3 regions of the Jeotgalicoccus nanhaiensis genome follow, and region 2 is predicted to be linked to each of the others. Evidence: riboswitches for the same ligand, from Rfam matches in the RefSeq annotation. Region 2 holds a riboswitch; each other region holds the start of a gene.
The links. Region 2 has a riboswitch for S-adenosylmethionine ahead of IR135_RS05505 (methionine ABC transporter ATP-binding protein). Riboswitches for the same ligand answer to the same signal wherever they lie in the genome.
Positions count from the first base shown of each region.

Region 1: it holds a riboswitch for S-adenosylmethionine, as region 2 does, so the genes downstream of both, IR135_RS02820 (methionine ABC transporter ATP-binding protein) here and IR135_RS05505 (methionine ABC transporter ATP-binding protein) in region 2, are expected to answer to the same signal.
Region 3: it holds a riboswitch for S-adenosylmethionine, as region 2 does, so the genes downstream of both, metK (methionine adenosyltransferase) here and IR135_RS05505 (methionine ABC transporter ATP-binding protein) in region 2, are expected to answer to the same signal.

Region 1 covers NZ_JADGLW010000002.1:123,159-131,006, reverse strand. The annotation lists gene IR135_RS02835 (aminotransferase class I/II-fold pyridoxal phosphate-dependent enzyme) at 1-223, opposite strand, end outside; gene IR135_RS02830 (MetQ/NlpA family ABC transporter substrate-binding protein) at 224-1,030, opposite strand; gene IR135_RS02825 (methionine ABC transporter permease) at 1,030-1,629, opposite strand; gene IR135_RS02820 (methionine ABC transporter ATP-binding protein) at 1,682-2,695, opposite strand; SAM riboswitch class I at 2,755-2,856, opposite strand; gene IR135_RS02815 (SprT-like domain-containing protein) at 2,925-3,398, opposite strand; gene IR135_RS02810 (putative RNA methyltransferase) at 3,778-4,644, opposite strand; gene IR135_RS02805 (DUF3592 domain-containing protein) at 4,669-5,076, opposite strand; gene IR135_RS02800 (chromate transporter) at 5,217-6,395, shown strand; gene IR135_RS02795 (nitronate monooxygenase) at 6,547-7,644, opposite strand; gene IR135_RS02790 (aldo/keto reductase) at 7,685-7,848, opposite strand, start outside.
Region 2 covers NZ_JADGLW010000003.1:188,645-196,492, forward strand. The annotation lists gene IR135_RS05475 (ABC transporter substrate-binding protein) at 1-385, shown strand, start outside; gene IR135_RS05480 (NAD(P)/FAD-dependent oxidoreductase) at 432-1,616, opposite strand; gene IR135_RS05485 (trans-sulfuration enzyme family protein) at 1,691-2,824, opposite strand; gene IR135_RS05490 (hypothetical protein) at 2,973-3,263, shown strand; gene IR135_RS05495 (MetQ/NlpA family ABC transporter substrate-binding protein) at 3,298-4,116, opposite strand; gene IR135_RS05500 (methionine ABC transporter permease) at 4,136-4,786, opposite strand; gene IR135_RS05505 (methionine ABC transporter ATP-binding protein) at 4,776-5,804, opposite strand; SAM riboswitch class I at 5,966-6,064, opposite strand; gene IR135_RS05510 (NUDIX hydrolase) at 6,274-6,741, opposite strand; gene IR135_RS05515 (DUF554 domain-containing protein) at 6,761-7,495, opposite strand; gene IR135_RS11740 (MutS-related protein) at 7,694-7,848, shown strand, end outside.
Region 3 covers NZ_JADGLW010000008.1:145-7,992, forward strand. The annotation lists gene IR135_RS09490 (NAD-dependent succinate-semialdehyde dehydrogenase) at 21-1,400, opposite strand; gene IR135_RS09495 (nuclease-related domain-containing protein) at 1,471-2,379, opposite strand; gene metK (methionine adenosyltransferase) at 2,409-3,593, opposite strand; SAM riboswitch class I at 3,692-3,795, opposite strand; gene pckA (phosphoenolpyruvate carboxykinase (ATP)) at 4,095-5,669, shown strand; gene ytkD (RNA deprotection pyrophosphohydrolase) at 6,028-6,486, opposite strand; gene yidD (membrane protein insertion efficiency factor YidD) at 6,562-6,795, shown strand; gene menE (o-succinylbenzoate--CoA ligase) at 6,824-7,848, opposite strand, start outside.

The DNA of each region.
Region 1 (7,848 bases), on a different contig from region 2:
TTATGCTGTCTTTTAGTTCCGGCTTGCCGCGAAATGCGCCGTATTTTTGATTTTCTACTTTATCAACAGCTTCTTTAACTGCATCGGTAATGACTTCAGGCGTCTGTCCATCGGGAATACCGACTGCAAGATTTAAGAGCGGCTTATCGCCGACTTCGAGCTCTGCATTCATCATACTGCTGAAATAGCTGGGACTTAATGATTTTAAAAGTTCGCTTGCCATTTATTCATCCTCCTCCGGTTTGTCGAATCCTTTAAAGTCAGCATCAATCACTTCGTTAAATTCCTCCGACCCTACAGCCTTGATTAAATCTTCTTCCAGTTTCGTTCCGGCATCATCGCCGTTAATTACAATTTGATTTCTAAAGTATTCATTCATGTTTTCAAGGGCAAGGGCATCGGAAAGCTTCATATCACTTGCGAGCGCAAAGTTGCCCGGGACAAGCGACAGGCCGATTTGGTCAACGCTTCTCGGCAGCTGGCCGGCGTCCTGATAAATAAACTCGAGATTTTTTTTATTATTTATAATGTCTGCTTCATCGATAGCAAACATATCTGCGTCGTCACTGATGGTAATCAGCCCCGCGTCCTGCAGTGTTAAAAAACCGCGGCTGGAGTTGACCGGATCTAAAGGCAATGCTACTTCACTGCCGGAAGCAATATCTTCCAGCGAACTGAATTCACTGCTGTAAAGCCCCATAGGTGCCGTCGGCACCTGAATGATATTTTTTAAATCAGCATCATTTTCTTCATTATAACTGTCCATGAACAGGACGTTCTGAAAGAGATTGGCATCGAGGTCGCCATTTGAAAGCGCGTTATTCGGCTGAATATAATCGCTGTATTCAACGATTTCGACCGTATAACTGTTCTCTTCCAAGACGGGTTTTAAGGCAAAAGATGCCATATCTGCAAATGGTCCGCTCGATGCACCAATGGTAATCACTTCACCCTCGTCTTCATACAGAAGAATGCTAGTGCCTATAATAACGGCTAAAGTGCCAATTAAAAATATTATAATTCCGCGCATTATTTCTCCTCCGTTCTGTTAGAGATAAAGTCTCCAGCCCACTGGACAATCTGCACGATAACAACGAGGACGACTACTGTCACAATCATCGTCAGCGTGTCGTAGCGGTAATAGCCGTAACGGATTGCAAGGTCACCGACCCCGCCTCCGCCTACGACACCCGCAGTTGCACTGAAGGCGATAATTGAAATTATCGTCAGTGTGATAGCCTGCGCGATGCTTTTCTTGGCTTCCGGCAGCAGCACATCCGTAACGATTAAATAAAGCGGGGCACCGCCTGCAATACTCGCTTCGATCACACCGTCTTTTACACTGTTAAAACTGGATTCAACGAGACGTGCAAACAGCGGCACTGCTGCAATTGACAGAGCAACACTTGCAAAAACCGGACCGTGTGAAGCATTAACGAGCCAGGTCGCAAACGGCATAATCGCCACAATCAGAATAATAAAAGGAAACGACCTGATAATATTCACAAACCATCCGAGCACGCTGTTTAAAGGTTTAATTTTAAACAGCAGCGGATGCTGCGTAATGTAAAGCAGAATACCGAGCGGCAGTCCGATTAACACTGCAAAAAATATTGAAATAGAAACCATCAGCGCTGTCTCGAGCAAAGCACGGTACAGCAATGGCCAAAGCTGGCTGAAATTATCCAATGTAACCCACCCTTTCGATTCCCGGTGTTTTATCGATATGTGTTTTAAGACGTTCTATTTCCTGAGCATTTCCGGATACTTGGAACATTAAAAAACCGAGCGGTTTTTCTTTAATATATTCAATTCTTCCGTTGAGAATGCTTATATTCAAATCAAAATTCCTGTACAGCTGATTTAAATAATTCTCCTCGGCGTTTTCACTTAAAAATTGAATGGTAATAACTTGATTATCCGGCGTTTCTTTAATTTGCGGCGGGGTTTCAAAGTTATATATCTCCTGAACGAAATCTTTCGTAATTTTTTCTTTAGGATGACTGAACACGCTGTATGTTTCGCCGCTTTCAATAATTTCACCGCCGGACATTACGCCTACACGGTCTGCAATTTCTTTAATAACTTCCATTTCGTGAGTAATAATCACAATGGTAATACCGAGAGTTTTGTTAATATTTTTCAGCAGGTTTAAAATACTTTTCGTCGTATCCGGATCAAGCGCACTCGTCGCTTCGTCACATAAGAGAATATCCGGGTTATTGGCAAGTGCTCTAGCGATACCGACACGCTGTTTTTGCCCGCCGCTTAAATTTGATGCATTGATAGATGATTTATCGTTTAAACCAACGAGTTTCAGTAACTCTTCAATTCTTGCTGGCACATCTTTTTTACTGTATTTGCTTGCTTTCAGTACAAATTCTATATTTTCATACACTGTCTTTGACTCGATTAAGTTAAACTGCTGGAAAATCATGCCGATTTTCTGCCGGCGAATCCTGAGAGCCTTTGGTGTCAGTTCGGTAAGATTGTCTTCTCCAACGATGACAGAACCTGCCGAAGGTTTCTCAAGCAGATTAATCAGTCTTAAAAGAGTACTTTTCCCGGCCCCGGAATAGCCGATTAAGCCGTAAATTTCACCGGTTTCGACCTTCAGGGATGTCGGTTTTAATGCCTCAACACTTCTACCCTTTAAATGATACGTTTTTGAAACGTTATTCAGCTGTATGCTCATGTATTCCCTCCTCTATGTAATAAAAAAGCCATTTATCTAAATAGACAAATGGCGATGTGTGATTATCTTCCAAGCCTCTGCCTGCAGGAATTAGCACAGTACTTAAAAGCCTGCTGCTGAGACTTCACAGGGCCTGATCCCTCCGTCTCTCTGGATAATTTCTTATTTAATTGTATTTCATACTAGTCTAACCAGAATTAATTGTCAAACAATTTTTAATAATTTCTAATCAGCCTGCTGAAACAGTACCTTTATATGTAAACCTGCCGCGGCAGTGTCTGCATATATACCTTTTATTGTAGCCTTTGACCCTTTTCGTAAACTGGTAGCTGCATTTTCTGCACTCATATAAATAGGCCTGTCCCTTGTATTTATAGCTCCGGGTTTTAGCAATGCCGAGGTGTTCCAGCGTCTCCGTAAATTCGCGATCCGAATCTCTGTAAGGTTTTTTTAATGTGTAGAGTGCATAATGAACGCATTCATGATACAGCACATCGAGAATGATTTCCCTGGAGTTATTAACGAGAAAAGTGTGGGACATAACAATTTCTTTCGAAACAACCTGCTGCTTCTGATATTTTATTTGAAACGCGCCGAGCTTAGATTTCATTCTTTTTGATATTCTAATTGGAATTTCGAGTGTGAGTCCGAAATTTTCAGCGAGAAATTTACGGGCATAGCTGTGCAATTCATCACTGTTCATAATATGTTCACCTTCTTAGTGTTTAAATAGCCTTAAAAAAGGCAACAAAAAAAGGGAGATCAAAAGTCTCCCTAACAGATAAATAATATAATATGATATCTAGGCCAAAGGCACTATCGAAGAACGACTTAGTTAATGATATGAAGAGTATAGCTTTAACTTTTGTTTGTGCGTTCTGTTATGTATTTCTTAATATATTCTCATTATATTTTAATGTTCAGAACTTTTCAAGCCCATGAGCGAATTTCTTTTACTTTGTAACGTGTTTGTAATAAACACAGTAATATTTCCATATAATTTTCTCTCTTTAGTGTAATTATCGACTATTATCTTTAAAATAGCAAACTATTAACTGAAATATATGCGGAAATGTTTCAATTTAATTTTCGGCAGCTGCAAGGATAATATGCATATCCACCGTAATTTCTTTATTTCCCTTATCCGCAAATCTTTCTATCTGCGCTGTATCTGCATGCCAGCCGAGCGGTGTCATGGAGATTAAATCTTTCAGTGCAGCAGCGTCAAGAAATTTCGTATAAGTTATCCGTTCTTCTTTCACAAGCTTAACATTCTTCTTCATTAATTCAAGTGTATCATTGTTTTCATATTCTTTCCCGTCTGTACCGCTGAACAATTCCCTGCGGAGTTCTTTTAAATAAGCGCTGCCCGGGATTACTTTTATAATTATACCGTCTGCAGCTAAAATTCTTTTAAATTCAGAGTAATTTGCAGGCGATAAAAAATTCAGTATAAATTTGCAGGACTTGTCACTAAGCGGCGGGTTCGCAAGATCTCCAACAATCCACAATGGATTTCCGTAATTTTTCGCCGCCATTAAGATACCCTCTTTTGAAATGTCCAGGCCGATACCCGTCAATGTTTCTGTATTTACTTTATCAAGTATCGTCTGCAAATGAGACCCTTCGCCGGAACCCGCATCAAACAGCAGCGAATCTTCTGCTGAATGGTTTATTATTATATCTGCAATTTTATCGTGTACCGGTTCATATAATTTTTCATCACAGATTATTTTTTGACGTGCCTCAAATAATGCATCATCATACTGAGTATCCACAGGTTTTTTAAGAATATTTACATAACCCTGCTTGGCGAAATCAAAAGTGTGATTATTGACGCAGACCAGACTTTTCAGCTCTCTCACTTCCACAGGTTCATGACAAAGCGGACATCTTAATTTTCTGCTTATATTTTGTGCAGTCATTGCACTCTTTTCTCTTTTTTTCATTTAAAATCCCTGCCTGAACTTATATTAAAATAAAAATATTACTACGCCGACTGTGAAGAAGACCAGACCGATAATCGCGGGAATAGACGCCGCTACTGTCTGTATCTTTGTGCCGCCGATTAAACAGCGCTTTGGTTTTTCCGGGTCGTACAAGACAATCAGTTCATATCCTATCGGGTAACCATTGTTAATCGACCCGTGAGCGGTCACATTTTTCTTTCTTCTGTAAATGACGCCGCCTGCTTCATATTCAATAACCGGATAAAGGTTATTATCGCTGCCCTGCACTTTATCGACAACCTTCCCTGTCGTTTCTGCTGTACATTTTCGTTTTTTTACTGCGACTCCGAAAACATAAATTATCAGTGATATTAAAATCATAAAAAGTCCTACGGACCCGAAAATCACAGTTAAAATCTGCTGGTCTGACATAACGACACTCCTGTTGAATTTCCATTATAGTTTCAAGGAATAATTATATCACAGGATAATGTTAAGGATTGTAAAAATAAATGCAGCTGTTTAAAATACATGTTATCTTTTACATAAGACTACATACCTAGGAGAAATTAATGAACAAACTCAGAATATTGTTAGAAATATTTTTGGTATCGACTAGACTCGGATTGACATCCTTTGGCGGTCCGACAGCTCATCTCGGTTATTTTCATGCTGAATATGTTGAAAGAAAAAAGTGGATGAGTGAAAAAAGCTATGCGGATTTAGTGGCACTTTCACAATTCCTGCCGGGACCTGCATCGAGCCAGGTCGGTATCGGTGTCGGCGTAATGCGAGGCGGTGTACTCGGCGGGCTGACATCATTTATCGGTTTTACCCTGCCCTCTGTTATAGTATTGATGATTTTTGCTTCCCTGATGACAACTTTCGATATCAGCGAAGCAGGCTGGATACACGGTTTGAAAATTGTTGCCGTTGTTATCGTACTCCACGCCATTCTGGGAATGAGTAAAAATCTCACACCGGATATAGAAAGAAAAGTAATCGCACTCTTTGCACTGGTCGCGACTCTGCTCTTTCAATCGGTGTTTACACAAGTCGGTGTCATTCTGATTGCAGGGGTCATCGGTTTTATTCTTTTTAAAAATCATGAAGCAGATGATAATAAAAAAGCGGCGACTTTCCCTATCAGGAAAAGTTTTTCCGCTGTCTGTTTAGCACTATTTTTCGTACTGCTATTTGCGCTGCCGGCCTTCCGTGAGCTGACAGGCTCTTACTGGATCGCAGTAGTAGACAGTTTCTACCGGTCAGGCTCGCTTGTATTCGGTGGTGGACATGTTGTACTTCCGCTTTTAGAGCAGGAACTCGTTCCAATGGGATGGATTTCTGCAGAAGAATTTCTTGCAGGCTATGGTGCAACGCAGGCTGTACCTGGCCCATTATTCACTTTCGCCGCTTATCTCGGAACAGTAATGAACGGCTGGATTGGCGGACTTGTTGCAACTGCGGCAATCTTCCTTCCCGCTTTCCTCTTAATATTAGGAGCCTTGCCCTTCTGGGATATGCTCCGTAATAACGAAAAAGTTAAAGGCGCAGTTATGGGCGTTAACGCTGCAGTAATTGGAATTTTAATTTCGGCACTTTACACACCAATCTGGACAAGTTCTATACTCGAGCCGGTTCACTTCGCATTGGCAGCAATCCTCTTCGTGATGCTGGTCTACTTCAAACTTCCGCCGTGGGTTATTGTAGTAACCGGCGCTATCGGCGGAATGCTGATCGGATTACTGTAAACATTAATCAAAGCAGCTGCATATTATGCGGCTGCTTTTTATATATGCTGGTTGATTGAAAGAAAGTAGGATTGGAGCAGCCTACGGACGTTGTCAATTTAACAACGTACTTACAAGTCGCTTCATGTACTTTGTCAATTCAACAACGTACTTACCCTATTATCTTCTCCGCACCATCCACAATTTCTTCTACTATTTCAGCTGCCGGCTGCTCCTTTACAACGGGACGCAGGTTCTGTCCTGCCCAGAGTGACATATACTCGCTGTCACTATATACAGCTGCGGCGCTTCTGACACTTTTCGTTGCAGAGTTCTGATACGGATATGGCAGCGGCTCTGCAGTAAAGTTTTTTATAAATTTGTTAATTATACCGCGGGCAGGCCGCCCTGAAAATGCTCTTGTAATCACTGTGTCTTCTTCCCGGCTCTCGAATATTTTTTCTTTATAAGCTCTGTGAATACCCGCTTCTTCACTCGATAAAAATCGTGTGCCTATCTGAACACCTGCAGCCCCGAGAACAAGTGCAGCTGCGAGGCTTCTGCTGTCATTAACTCCACCTGCTGCAGCTACGGGGATATTCACTTTATCTCTGACCTGAGGGACTAAAGAAAATGTCCCGATATCTGCTCCATTTTCATGACGGGTTAAATCAAAAGTTCCTCTGTGACCGCCTGCATCTGAGCCCTGAGCAACAATAATATCTGCACCGCTCTTTTCGGCAAGTACAGCTTCTTCAACTGTCGTTATCATCGCCGTAATTTTCATGCCTGCGTCTTTAGCTTCTTTTACTTTATCTTCCGAGAGGAGACCGAAAGCTGTACTGATTACCGGTACTTTTTCTTCTATTAATATTCTAAACTGCTCATTAAAATAATCAGTTGTATTAAACTGAATATCCGCTTCGCTCACATCAAGATCCTTGCCAATTTTAAGCAGTTCAGTCATCACTGCTTCTTTCTTTTCAGCATCCAGGTCTGCAGAATTGTCCACACAAAATAAATTCACAGCAAACGGTTTATCTGTTAATTTTCTAATATCGTTAATTGCCTGCCTGATATCTTCCGGCTTCATATATGCAGCTCCCAGTGTGCCGAGACCGCCAGCCTTGCTCACTTCCGCAATCAGTTCCGGCGTTGTTGCTCCCCCAGCCATTCCCGCCTGGATAATTGGATATTTAATATTTAAAACATCACAGATTTCAGTTTTTAAATTAATCATTCTACCGCCCCTATCTGTAAATTGATTTATAACAATCGTAACTTAATACACAGAAGCTCAATGGCAGATATTATTCCGGTGTTTTCGAGGAATTCATGCCTGTCACAATGTCCATAATATTATAATCGACAATCCGCGGATATTTGCCGTCAAGAGCTGCAATTTCTTCCATATCAGCTTTATCAAGTGAAAAATCATGAACATCAAGATTTTCTTCCATGCGTTCTTTGCGAA
Region 2 (7,848 bases):
TGAACAATTTGAAATGGCAACATTTATGGAACGCTTGGGACAGGGGCAGCATGATATGTTCCTGCTCAGTTTCACAGCGTCTACCGGCGATGCGGATTATCTGTTATCTGCGCTGACACTCAGCACTAATAGAGGTTTTGGCGGCAACAGAGCATTCTATACGAACGAAGATGTTGATGCTGCACTGGAAAATGCACGCAGTGCAACAGAAGATGCGGACAGACTGGCAGAGTATACAAATATCCATAATATGCTTCGTGAAGATGTGCCGTATGCACCTTTAGTTCATCCAAATATGACTTTGGCGTATAATACAGCTCAGCTTGACAATGTCGAGCTTGATGCAGCGGGTTATATCAGACTTGAAAATCTTACTTTTAAATGACAAAACGGCACTGCAGCTAACTGGCGGCAGTGCCGTTTTTCTTAAGTTATGATTTACCTTTCAATAAGGCATACCAGTACATAATCGGCAGCATATTCTTTTTGAACTGATAAAAAATCATTTTATCATCAGCCTGATTCAGGAAAGTCGTTTCTTTCGGCTTCCGGTCATAACCGAATTCCGCAAGAATCAGTTCACCGTATTCAGTGGCGATAGGACAAGCTGTTCTGCCGTCGTATTTATGAGTGGGTTCCTGATCATTCATACGCTCAATCAGATTATCGACCAGCACCGGCAGCTGTTTTCTGACAGCAGCGCCCATTTTTACTGTCGGCAGGCTGGATGAATCGCCAAGAGAAAATACAGTAGTATATTTTTTGTGCATCATCGTGTGTTTATCAACGTCTACCCAGCCTTCTTGATTCAGCAGACCGGACTTTTTTAAAACTGAAGGACCATGCATCGGCGGTGTAATAACGAGCATTTCAAAAGGTATAGTATGTGTTTCGCCAGTATGCGTATTTTTGAATACAGCCTGTTTCTGTTTGCCTTTAACTTCAATCAGTTCTTCGTTCAGTTTGTAATCGATGTGTTTTTCTTCCATTTGACTAATTAAACTGTCGTTATATTTCTTTACTTCAAACAGTTCTTCCCGCCCGCTTCTGAACATTATATCGACGTTACGATCCTGCTGTTTGATAAAATCATCCATTGTAAACAGCGAGTTTTCCGCAGAAACACCGCCTTTAATTTTTGCTTCTGGCTTGGTTACGATGATGTTGCCAGATTTTGTATTTTTAAGTGATTCGTAGGTGTATTCGACGAGATTATATAAATAGTTAGTACATACACTATTGTGTCCGAGTGATTCCCGTGCGCCTTTAATGGCATCGTAGTTAAGTTCGATACCGAGAGCGACGATTAAAAAATCATAACTGATGAGGGTATCATCAGCCGTTACTTCACGTTTAACAGGGTCTACATTTTTTACTGCTGCCTGAAGCCAGCATGCTCCCTTCGGTATAACTTTTTTCATCGGTTTCCAGGTTGAATCCAGCTTTTCATCACCGCTGCCGACGAGCGGCCATGCAGGCTGGAAATAATGATAGTCATCCGGTTCTATAATTAAAACATCATCTTTTAAATCTTTCTTTTTAGAGAGTATGCGGCTTGCGGTTGAAATGCCGCCGGTCCCTCCGCCGAGAATAACTAATTTATAGTGCTTCCTCATGAGAACACCTCCGTGTTATTGGAAATATTCCCGTTTACACAGAGGTTACTCATAATATAATTTATTCTTATGATTTATATTTCCGACAATGCCCATTCTAAATCTTCCGTTAAATCTTTTACATTTTCAAGACCGATTGATAAGCGCAGCAAATTAGCCGGTGCTTTCGTCAGTTCCTGTTCTACTGAGGCCCTATGCTCTATATAGCTGTGTGTGCCGCCGAGACTGGTGGCCTGTGTGAAGATTTTAACTGTATTGGCTATTTGAAGTGCATCGGAATCATTTCCTTTGACCTGAAATGACATCAAGCCGCCGAAATCGCTCATTTGTTCTGCTGCGATGCTGTGCCCCGGATGACTCGGGAGGCCGGGGTAATGTACAGCTTCAACTTTTTTGTGCTGGCTTAAAAATTCAGCGATTACTTTAGCATTTGAACAGTGTACAGACATTCTTGCAGATAAAGACTGTACCCCGCGCAGTGCCAGCCAGCAGTCAAATGATGACGGTACTGCACCTTTCGCGTGCTGCCATGTTCTAAGACGGTTAAGCATCGGACTGTCTTCTTTTGCGACAACAGCGCCGAGTAATAAGTCGCTGTGTCCGCCGATATACTTGGTGACCGAATGAAGTGAAAAATCTGCACCCAGAAGAAGCGGGTTTTGAAGCACAGGTGTTGCGGTTGTATTGTCCACAACAGTCACTGCTCCTGCTTTTTCAGCTATTTTTACGACTTCAGCAATGTCAGTAACTTTAATTTGCGGATTTGACGGTGTTTCAATCCAGACTATACCCGTTGCTTTGCTTTCCACTGCCTGCCTCAGCTGGTCAAGATTTGTCATATCCACTGCAGTAATATCAAAGCTTTTGCCTAGATCAGTTTCTTCAAGTAAAGTGAGCACACCGAAATACATATCATCCGGCAGAATAATTCTCCGGGGTTTATCTTCAGGCAGAACTTCCATGATTGCTGAAATTGCAGCCATCCCGGATGAAAAAGTTACGCAATCATGTCCTTGTTCAAGCGCGGTCAGACATTCTTCTAAAGAACGGCGGTTCGGGTTATCGCCGCGGCTGTACATAAAACCGTCAGTATAAGAACCGTCAGCAGACCGTTCGTATGTAGTAGACAAGTGGATTGGTGTTGTCACTGCCCCCGTGACCGGGTCGACTTGTCTGCCGGCATGGATTGCTTTCGTTTCAAAACGCATATATATCCCTCATTTTTAAGTTTATATAAATCAGTATACAGATGACTTTTATAATTATCTATAAATTCAGACATATTTACTATGAAAACAGAGGATTGTTTCCCGTGAAAAAGGGTAAAAGAATAAAAATACCGGGAGGAGTTTTTTGATGGAAATTAAAAATATCGAACCGGAAGCAATACCGGACTTTGAACAGCAGCTGCAGCTTGAAAACGTAAAGTATTTAACACTGTGCACAGAAGAAGGCATCATCGCCTATCTTGCCGGTACAATCAGTCCAAACGATAATGAAATCGATGTGCATTATAATTTTACGGAAGACTTCAATGAACCTGTGGCAAAACAGATGTACGATTCATTTATGAAACAGAATATCAGTGAAGATATAACGTTTAATCCTCAAAGTGAAACGGAAGAAGTCTTTATCGAATCAATGTAAATTAAAAGCTCCCAATTAAGGGAGCTTATTTGTTTTACCAGCCGATGTCATTTAATTCAAGTACTGTCGGGATTAAAGCACCGTCATATTCTTCTTCAATAAATTCAGCAGTATCTTCTTCCTGATAAAGTTCAGCAATTCTGTTATATGTTTCATTTTCCGCATCTTCATTATTAGCAGCGATGATATTTACATAATCAGTTGCTGTGTCATCTTCGCGGTAAATAGAGTCGTTAATCGGGTGCAGATTTGCATCTTTGGCAATTCCGTTATTAATAACACCGAGATCTACATCTCCTAAGGCACGTGGAATTTGTGCCGGTGCGACTTCTTCAAACTGATAATCATTCGGATTGTCAACGATTGCATTTTCAATTGAATCGAGGCCGTTATAATCTTCGACGAGCGTAATTAAACCAGCATCCTCAAGCAGCATCAGAGCACGTCCCTGGTTAGATACATCATTCGGCAGTGCGATTGTGCCGCCGTCCGGAATGTCATTAACGTCTGTCAGTGAGTCAGAGTAAATGCCCATCGGGGCAAGATTCGTTGTGGCAATCGGAACTAAATCCAGATTTCTTTCTTCGATAAATTCATCAAAATACGCGACAGTCTGAAATGAGTTTAAGTCTATTTCGCCGTCAGCAAGTGCAGTATTAGGCTGTACATAATCATTAAATGAGACAATCTCGATTTCAATATCCTCTTCTGCAGCTTTCTCTGCTACATAATCCCATACTGCTGTGTCTGTTCCACTGATGCCGATAGTGACTTTTTCTTTACCGCCGTCACCGCAGGCTGAAAGCACAATCCCTATTAAAAGCAAACTGGTAAATAAAATGACTTTTTTCATAATTTATATCCTCCTGTTATTATCTTCTTCTTACAACTCTCGCGAGTTTGTTGCCTGCTGACTGCAGACCCTGCACCATAATAATTAATATGATGACTGTAATCAGCATTGTGATCGTATCGAATCTCTGATAACCGTATGTGATTGCCAGGTCGCCGATGCCGCCGCCTCCAACCGTACCGGCCATGGCAGATGCACCGACTAATCCGATAATGGAAATAGTGAAATTTACAATGAGAGAACCGAGAGCTTCCGGAAGAACGAATTTTATAATTGTCTGCATCGGTGTTGCTCCCATAGCGTCGGCCGCTTCCAGTACTCCTTCGTCGACTTCAAGCAGAGAACTCTCCACGAGCCTTGAGATATAAGGTCCGGCAAAGAAAACCATCGGTACAATCGCAGCTTCGGTTCCGATAGAAGTTCCTACGATAAATTTCGTAACCGGAATTATTGCCACAAGCAGGATGATGAACGGCAGTGATCTGAAGACATTAATCACTGCATTCAGCACTGTAAAGACAGCTTTATTTTCTAAAATCTGGCCGGGTCTAGTGACGTATAACAGAATGCCGAGCGGCAGCCCGAGTATAATCGAGAAAATAAACGAAATACTGACCATCTGCACGGTTTCTAAAAATGCCCCCAGTATTGTATTCCAGCTAACCAGCATATGTATTCACCTCACTGTAATGAATATTGTTTTCTTCTAAATAAAGTAATGCTTTTTCGAGTTCAGGGGCTGAACCGTCGAACTGAACGATTAAATTGCCAAACGGTATACCCTGAAGCTCGGTAATATTGCCGAACAGCACATTCACATCTAAATCGTAAAGCTTGCTGATTTGTGATAGGTACGGTTTCACTGCGAGCTGATTAATGAAATTGATTCTGTAAATATGCTGACCGTCGCTTTCCTGCACCAGATCCTGCACGTAATTCGGCAGCTCTGTCTGCATCACTGTATTAACAAACCGTCTGCCGGTTTCTGTTTCAGGGTTAGAAAAAACATCGAAGACAGAGCCGCGTTCAATAATTTTACCGTTCTCCATTACTGCAACTTTATGGCAGACATCCCGGATAACGGACATTTCGTGAGTAATCAGCAAGATTGTAATATTGTATTCCTTATTAATCTTTCTAAGGAGTTCGAGGATGGACTCTGTTGTCTGCGGATCCAGTGCAGACGTTGCTTCATCACACAGCAGAATTGACGGGTTGGTTGCAAGTGCCCGCGCAATACCGACACGCTGTTTTTGTCCTCCGGACAGCTGGTCAGGATACTGTGACGCTTTATCCGACAGGCCGACAAAATCAAGCAGTTCACTAACACGCGCTTTGATTTCATTTTTCGGTGTCTTATTTAAAATTAGCGGCATAGCAACATTCGTATATATCGTTTTTGAATTTAAAAGATTAAAATGCTGAAAAATCATACCGATTCGTTTTTTTGTTACTCTCAGTTCTGACGGTGTGAGTGCAGTTAAATCTTTACCGTCGACAATAACTTTCCCTTCTGAAACACTTTCCAGCTGGTTGACACAACGGATCAAAGTACTTTTGCCTGCGCCGCTGTATCCGACGACACCGTATATTTCTCCGGCATCGACTTTGAAATTAATATTATCCAGAGCATGAACCGGTGTTTCGCTGCCTGGATACGTTTTATCTACATCGATAAACTCAATCATTAAAAACGCTCCTTAAACATAGTTAAATAGTAGGAATTAAAAAATGTAATAAAAATACACCAGTATATAACCGGTGTTTTTTAAAAAAACCAGATATACATTCCTGAAAAAGAAAATAACCTCTTCTTAAAATATAAGAAGAGGCCGATGTATATTCGCTCTTCTCATCTTTTAGCATGATGCTACAGGATTTGGCACAGTACATTAAGTCTGTTGCCGAGATTTCACAGGGCCAGTCCCTCCATCTCTCTTGATAAGAAAATAAGTTATTTGATTATTTAATTTAAACTAACTATAGGGCACAGCAGAATTAATGTCAACACGGAATCTGAAATTAATTTTAAATGAATTACAGAGCATACTGTTTGATACTATTCATAACAAAGTTTATATAGCTGTTTTCATGCGGAACAAAATTATCTCTGTTAATCATTTTACCGTTAATATTAATCGAGTATATTTCTTCAGTTCACAGTTTTTCAAACACAGGCAATTCAATTTTGAAAATATCAGATACTTCGTCATCCATAAATACATAATCAGGTGTGGTATTTTCCGGAATTTTATATATAAATACATGGCATAGTTCTCTGTCGATAAAATCATCAATAATAATTTCATCCTGTACTGAACCTGTATAAATTAAATCGTTTAGTGTAAGACTAATACCTAGTTCTTCTTTAATTTCCCGGACACCATCTTTAACGCTTTCGTCAGAACTTAAATGACCCGCTGCTGTAATATCTAACATATTTGCAAAGTTTTTCTTGTCAGGACTTCGAAGCTGAAAGTGGATGAAGATTCTGCCATCTTCTTTACTCAGGAACCAGCAATGAAATGTTTCATGCCAAAGACCTCTTTTGTGTACTTCAGCCCTTGAAGCTGTCCCTTTTAATGTCCCTTCTGAATCAAATACCTTAAGCAGTTCGTTTTCCATAGTGCGCCACTCCCATAGACTAAAACATCTGTACAAAGAACAAACTGATTGTTTCCCAGTAATACTGAATGACTACGAACAGTACTGCAAATAATATCGCAGGCAGCATATTCGCAACTCTTATATTCATCAGACCGAGCAGTCTGATTCCAATCGCAATAATCATTACACCGCCGGTGCCTGTAATCGCGATAATAATATCATCCATCAAATCAGGCTGGATGAAGCGGTTGATTTGAGAGGCTGACAAGGCGATGGCTCCCTGAAACAGAAAGACAGAGATGGCTGAGAACATAATGCCGATACCCATCGTGGATGTCAGGAAAATAGCGAGCACACCGTCGATTAAAGCTTTTGTCAGCAGTACGGTGTGATCATTTCTGAGCCCGCTGTCGAGAGCACCGATAATGCTGACTGCTCCGACGACATACACTAATGTGGCGGTAACAAAGGCAGCAGCAGCTCCGCCTTCTGTTGCTCCGGTTTTTGTTTCGAGCCAGATGCCGAAGTGATTCATTTTATCTTCAATTTCCCATTTTTCACCCAGCATGGAACCAAGAGCCAAGCTCGCAACAACGATAATAAGTATACTGTTGGCTTCTAAGGCCATATCAATTCCGATGACGAGTACGGTAATAGACAATGCCTGGAGAATGGTTGATTTCATATTTTCATTAATGTTTCTCCAAAACAAACCGATGAAGCTGCCTAAAATAATAGCCAGAGCATCTACGATAGTTCCAAACAGCGCCATGTCCAATTCCTCCTCGTCCATAAATATCTAACCTAATATATCACAAGGAACACGGCGGTTATATATAAAATCAACTATCCGGAATAGTTGGACAGTTTATAAATATCTTATTTGATTTATAACTTTGCAGTAATAATTTCGTATATATTTATATTAATGATAAAATTATTAATATCTAATCAGAGATCTGAGAGAAAGGTGATTATTATTCAACTGCTCTATCTTTTTATCACTGTAATGATTTTAATTATAATTATTTCCCTGGTAATAAAAACATATGAGTTCTTTAAACTGAAGAAAGCTGTTAAGACGCTGTGGTACAGGCAGGAAAGACTGAAGACAACTGCAGAATA
Region 3 (7,848 bases), on a different contig from region 2:
CTTTTTAAATCAGTTCTGTTCTATATTTTTATCGATGTGACTTTTGTTTCCGTATAAGGTTCCAGTCCTTCTGGCGCACCTTCACGGCCGACGCCGCTTTCTTTTAAGCCGCCGAATGGAATGTTCGCAGCACTTGGTGCACCATTATTCCAGCCGAGCACCCCGAAGTCGAGTTCTTCTGTCAGTCTGATTCCCGTCGTATAATTTTCAGTAAAGTAATATGCTGCAAGACCGTATTCTGTTCCGTTTGCTTTATTAATCGCTTCATCGAGATTAGAAAAGCTCTGAATTGGCGCCAGCGGTCCGAATGTTTCTTCGCTCATACAGATCATATCGTCGGTTACATCCGTAATAACAGTCGGTTCTACAAAGTAGCCGCCTGATTTATCTCCTTTGCCGCCGGTTGTAACTTTACCGCCTTTTTCAATGGCATCTTCAATGTGTTTCATCACTTTATCATAACCGTCTTCATCGATTAACGGTCCGATTTTAACACCTTCATCCATACCGTTGCCGACTTTCAGCTCTTTTACTTTCGCAGTAAATTTTTCTGTGAATTCATCCAGCACATCTTCGTGCACGTAAAATCTGTTGGCACATACGCAAGTTTGTCCCGAGTTTCTGAACTTCGATGCGATTGCGCCTTCAACTGCCTTATCGATATCAGCATCCTTGTTAACAATCAGCGGTGCATGTCCGCCGAGTTCCATCGTCACATTTTTAACCGTCACTGTGGCATCGCTCATCAGCTGCTTGCCGACTTCGGTCGAGCCGGTAAATGTCAGTTTCATAATTTTATCAGACTGGGTAAATATTTCACCTGCATCGCGGCCGGAGGCATTAACATATTGAATGACGCCTTCATCGAAGCCCGCCTCTACTGCAAGGTCGATAAATTTCACCGCTGACATCGGAGTTGCGCTTGCCGGCTTAACGATAAATGTATTGCCTGCTGCAACAGCCGGTGCTGCTTTACGTGCCATCATTGCTACCGGGAAGTTCCAAGGCGTAATCGCTGCGACTACCCCTATCGGATGCCTCGTTACAACAATTCTCGTGTCATCATTATTCGCCGGTACTGTCCGGCCGTATATTCTTTTCGCTTCTTCAGCATAGTATTTAATATAACTGTTGGCATAGTCGACTTCACCGAGTGCTTCAGCAAGCGGCTTGCCGCCTTCCAGCGTGACGAGTTCTGCGATTTCCTGTCTGTTCTCATCGATTTTTTCCGACCATTTGAAAAGTAAATCCGAACGGTCCCCGGCATTCATTTTTCTAAAGTTTTGAAATTTTTCATGTGCAGTATTAATTTTCTTCTCAATTTCGTCTTTGCTGTCTTTTTTTACGCGTCCCGCTTCTTTTTGAGTTGCAGGATTGATTACGATAATTTCTTCTGCCATTTAATTTCCCTCCAAAATATAAAAATCGTCCTATAAATAATTATAGGACGATTAGTTTCAATTTACAAAGTTACAGACTTTGATCGAGTAAGGCATTCGCAATCTCATCCAGATCTTTAACTGTGTACTGGAATCTGCCGTGGAATACATACTTCAGGAAGAATGCTTCCAAGTCTTCCTGACCGACGATTACTCTGATCGATGGATCTTCCGAATAGTTGGTAATTGAATAATTGCCGTTATCTTTCGGATTGAAGTAAATAATCGGAACGATGTCGTATTGTAATTTAAATTTGTTTTTAAGTTTTTCAGCAGTTACTTTCGTTTCATCGATAATGCCGTTGTAGTGGTTAACCGATACATTCGACGCATCTGCCTTTTCAAAAATTAAAGTCTGTTCTTTTTGCTTATCGAGTTCCAGTAAATCGAAGAATGATTCAATATACGGTACTTCTTCAAACTGGCTTTCATTCACACCGTGTAAAATATGACCGCTCCAGTATTTAGAATCTATCAGATAAATACCCGTGCGTGTTAAAACTAAATGATCGATTTTACGTGTATTTGTGTAATTTCTTGATGGTAAATAAATGTTCGACAGAATAATCATATCCGTCTCACGGATTTTTTCATCTTTAACAAGTTTGTCTTTTAACTGAATTAAAGAAAGGTCTGTCAAATACTCGCCTTTATCTACAGTAAACTGATGCAGGCTCGAAAGTTTGTTATCGAGAAGTGTCGTATCATTATGATATTTTTCATTTAAAGCGGACATTTCTTTCTTGTGCTCTAAACGTTCTTCCTCATGTTCACTTTCGTATTTCTCAACGAGTGAATCTTTTTCTTTCGAATAAGTTTGTTCCACAGTTTTCACTTCATTGCGGTGTTTAAAGTAATATACTAAAAACCAGATTGCAATGATGAGAAGCACTGCTGCGACCGCGATAAATATCGGATCTGTAAAAATATCAGTATTCATATTATTCCTCTCTTTCGCAACTGCTTAAATTAGCTATTTCTAAGAAGATCTTTCAGTGCATCGACCTTATCCAGTCTCTCCCAAGGCAAGTCGATGTCCGTACGACCAAAATGTCCATAACTCGCAGTCTGTTTATAAATTGGTCTTCTCAAGTTTAGCATATCTATAATACCATCTGGTGATAAATTAAACAGTTCTCTGATGACTTTTGTAATTTTTTCTTCGTCGTATTTTCCTGTATTAAAAGTATCGACCGCAATAGATACCGGCTGGGATACGCCGATGGCATAAGCCAGCTGAATTTCACATTTTTCCGCCGCACCGCTCGCTACGATATTTTTTGCAATATAACGTGCTGCATAAGCTGCGGAACGGTCAACTTTTGTCGGGTCTTTGCCGCTGAAGGCGCCGCCGCCGTGACGAGCGTAGCCTCCGTAAGTATCGACGATAATTTTACGTCCTGTCAGACCCGCATCCCCTTGCGGTCCGCCAATTACAAATCTGCCTGTCGGGTTGATGAAATATTTAGTTTCTTCATCTATGAGATTTTCAGGAACTACTTCCTGAATCACGTATTCTAATAAATCATCGTAGATTTGTGTCGCCGGAATATTTTCATGATGCTGGGTAGAGATAACAATCGTATCGACTCTTGACGGTTTGCCGTTTTCATCGTATTCAACCGTTACCTGTGATTTGCCGTCCGGACGCAGATAGGAAATTGTATTATCTTTACGCACTTCTGTTAAACGGCGTGAAATTTTGTGCGCTAATGAAATCGGCAGCGGCATAAACTCTTTCGTTTCGTTCGTCGCGTAACCGAACATTAAGCCCTGGTCGCCTGCACCTGTTGAAACTCCTTGTGATTCGCGGGTTTCAAAAGCGTTGTTTACACCGACAGCGATGTCCTCTGACTGCTCATCAATTCCCGTTAAGACAGACATTGTTTTATAATCATAACCGTACTTCGCATCGACATAGCCGATTTCCTTAACGGTTTCTCTCACTGTTCTTGGAATATCGACGTAAGTTTCTGTGCTGATTTCCCCGACAATCATCGCAAGACCTGTGTTGACTACTGTTTCACAGGCAACACGCGCATACGGGTCGCCTTCTAAGATTGCATCGAGAATCGCATCTGAAATCTGGTCTGCAATTTTATCCGGGTGACCTTCTGTGACTGACTCTGAAGTAAATAATTTACGTTCTGACATTTATAAAATCTCCTCTTAAAGCTCATTTAGCCATCTCTTCAAAGCAAAAAATAAAGCCTTTTTCTCCATAATAAACAGAGAAAAAGGCTCGCCCTTTTCTCTTATCGGTCAGAATTACTCTGCATTCTTTAGCACCTTTCTTGAAAAGGAGGTTGCTCTGGCTTCACAGGGTTTGAATCCCTCCACCACCTCTTGATAAGAGATAACTTATTATTCATCTTACATTATTGGAATGGGCAAATCAAGATTAACAAGTTTTATTTTCAGCAGCTTTTTAGATAATTAAATTATAAAACCCAAAAGCAAGCTGTGAAAAATCCTTAATTTTATAAACATATACTTATAACTTTTATAATGATATATAAATTTATCTTATGAACGAGCATTGCAAAAAACAATTCAATATTCAAAAACCTTATCCTGTTATTGTGTAAACATAAAAACGAATGTGTTATACTAATTTCTAAATACTTCGTTAATGAAAATACTTGGAGGCGAATCATGGTTAACCATAAAAGTTTAATCGAAGGTCTTGTTAATAAACCTTCTACTCACAAACAATTATCAAACGCTGAACTTGTCGAAGCATCTTTACGACGCAAAGAGGCAGTACTTACAAATACAGGAGCACTTCGCGCGCAGACTGGAGAATACACAGGCCGCAGCCCGAAAGACCGTTTTATCGTCAGAGACAGCGTATCCGACAGCAAGATTGACTGGGGCGAGGTCAACCAGCCTATTTCACAGGAAATTTTCGATAACTTATTCGATAAAGTTACTACATATTTAAATGACAAAGAAGAATTATTTGTCTTTAACGGCTATGCAGGCGCAGACCCGCATACACAACTGAAACTTCAGGTTGTCAATGAGTTCAGCTGGCACAACATGTTTGCGAAAACAATGTTTATCCGTCCTGAAACAAAAGAAGAAGCACTTGCAATCGATCCTGAATTTACGATTGTATCTGCACCTACTTTTAAAGCAGACCCTGAAGTCGATGGTACGGGTTCTGAAGTATTCGTCCTTGTATCATTAGAAAAGAAAATCATTCTTATCGGCGGTACTGAATACGGCGGAGAAATGAAGAAATCAATCTTCTCAATTATGAACTACCTGCTTCCTGAAGAAGGCGTGCTCAGCATGCACTGCAGTGCCAACGTCGGCGAAAACAAAGATGTTGCATTATTCTTCGGTTTATCAGGTACAGGTAAAACGACGCTTTCTGCAGACCCGGAACGCGATCTTATCGGTGACGATGAGCACGGCTGGAATGACGATGGTGTATTTAACATCGAAGGCGGCTGTTACGCTAAAACTATTAATTTATCAAAAGAAAAAGAACCTGAAATCTTTGAAGCGATTAAATTTGGTTCGGTACTTGAGAACGTAGTTATCGATGAAGACGGCAATCCTGATTACGATGACGGTTCACTGACTGAGAATACACGTGCAGCTTATCCGATTGACCATATCGATAATGCGCGCATTCCTTCAGTTGCAGGACATCCAAAAACAATCATCTTCTTAACAGCAGATGCATTTGGAGTACTTCCTCCAATCGCCAAGTTAAACAAAGATCAGGCAATGTACCATTTCTTAAGCGGATTTACATCTAAACTTGCAGGAACTGAACGCGGCGTTACTACACCGCAGCCGGTATTCTCAACATGCTTCGGTTCACCATTCCTGCCGCTGCATGCGACAGTATATGCGAACATGCTCGGAGATTTAATCGACAAGCATGAAGTTAACGTTTATCTTGTAAACACAGGCTGGACAGGCGGCGAATACGGCGTCGGCAAGCGTATGAACCTTGCACACACCCGTTCAATGGTACGCCGTGCTATCAGCGGTGAACTCGAATTAGGTGAATTCGTTGAAGATGAAATGTTCGGCTTATCAATTCCAACAGCAGTGACTGGTGTGCCGGAAGAAATTCTTGCACCAATCAACACTTGGGAATCCAAAGATGCATACAATGAAAAAGCACAAGGACTTAAAGATAAGTTCATAGAAAACTTTAAAAAATTCGGTGAAGAATCAGCTGCGATTGCTGAAAAAGGCGGATTTTAAATATATTTGATTGCAGAATCCCGGGATATTGATTATCCTGGGATTTTTTGTTGGGAATCGGCAGGCTCGCTGCATATTTTCTACAGGGACACTTACTATGAACTTTGTTGATTTGACAAGGTACTTGTAGCACGTTCTATGTACTTTGTCGATTTCACAACGTACTTGCAGCATCTTCCATGTACTTTGTCGATTTCATAACGTACTTGCAGCATCTTCCATGTACGTTGTCAATTTCACAACGTACTTACAGCATCTTCTATGAACTTTGTCAATTTCACAACGTACACACAGCCTCTCAAAATGACGAAAGCCCGGAACAATTTCACTGTTCCGGGCTCTCTTATTTAAACAGCCGCTACTGACAGCCGTTTTCTCTGACTTCATTATATAAATAAACGATACAATCGTCTTTCAAAAGCAAACTTTTATCTTCTTCAGGAATATCGTCTATATGGTCCACCAGCATTGGACCGTTTGTTTCATGATAGTGTTTCAGCTGATCCAGCCGTTCAATATTACAGCAAAATGCTGCTTTACTGAATGTCTCATCGCCATCGTGAACGGTATATGTACCTACAAAATGCATGTCGCCCACGAGACCGCCCGTTTCTTCATAGAGTTCGCGCTGAGCACCTTCGACAAGTGCTTCTCCATTTTCCACTTTTCCTCCGGGGAATTCCAGTCCCCTCTCTCTATGGTTTGTCAGTAAAAACTGGCCGTTAAATTTAGGGATTATAAGTACATGTTTCGTATTTTCAACGTAACTGTTTTCCAATGTAACACGTCTGCCTTTAAAATCAGTAAATGTTTTCATATAGAATCCTCCCAGTTGCACTCTTGCATATATCAGCTTACAATAGTTGTATTAATTTTAAAAGGTGATGCTGTAATGAAAAAAGTATTAATCGGCTCCGTTCATTTTTACCAGAAATATATTTCTCCAATGTCGCCACCGACCTGCCGTTTTTACCCGACCTGTTCAAATTATGCTTTGGAAGCACTCGCTGAACACGGCGCAATGAAGGGCAGTTTCATGGCTGCTAAGCGCATTTCAAAATGCCATCCGTTTCATGAAGGCGGCTTTGATCCAGTGCCTGTAAACGAAAAGAAAAAACATCAGTAATTATCTCTTTAATGCTCCATACCTGTATTTAACGGCCGAGAAACATTTTTTGATTCTGACTGCGTGAAATCTTCCCGGTCGATGTCATAATAATTTTATCGACATAGTGAATTTCCTTTGGCAGCTTGTATTTTGCCAAATGCTTACTTAAGTGATTGAGCAGCAATGCCTCGTCCACTTCTTCTTCCAGCAGCAGCACCGGCACACTGCCCCACTCTTCATCGTCTTTTTTAATGACAACACAGCGATCGACGCCGCTGAGCGAGTATACCGCATCCTCTATTTCTTTCGGATAAATGTTCTCGCCGCCGCTGATAATCAAATCAGTCCGTCTGTCTAAAATATACAGATAACCCTCGCTGTCAATTTCCGCGAGATCTCCTGTATTAAAGTATCCGTCTTCTTTCTTCATATCTGCATTTAAATAACCGTTCGCAACACTGTCTCCTTTAATCAGCAGTTCTCCTGTATTTTCGTCGACTTTAATATCATAATCCTGAATATTCCCGACGGTCCCGCTTAAAATCTTTTCATCTTTATAAGAAATTTGAACAATTTGGGAGCATGTTTCAGTCATGCCGAATGAGTTATACACCGGCAGATTTTTGTTCATTGCTTTTTCCAGCAGCGACGGTGTTGTACTCGCGCCGCCGAGCAGCAGTCCTTCGAGATGATGTGTGCCTTCTATTTTCATCAGGCGCTTCAGCATAACAGGCACCATACTCGTATGAGTCACTTTATCCCGGCTTAAAATATTCCATACGCGCGCCTCATCGAACTTATTTTCGACGATTAACGTACAGCCTGTCATTACAGTTCTGAACAGGATTGACAGTCCTGAAATATGAAAAATCGGGTTAACCATCAGCCAGGTGCTGTCACTGTCATAATTAAAATGCTGCCGGCAATTTAAGTGAGATGCTTCATGATTTTTATATGTTTGCGGCACTGCTTTAGCGCGCCCCGTTGTTCCAGACGTAAACATAATCGATAAAATATCATCCGGCTGAGGATTGTTGACGATAAAAGTCTGCGTTTCAAGCTGAAACAAAT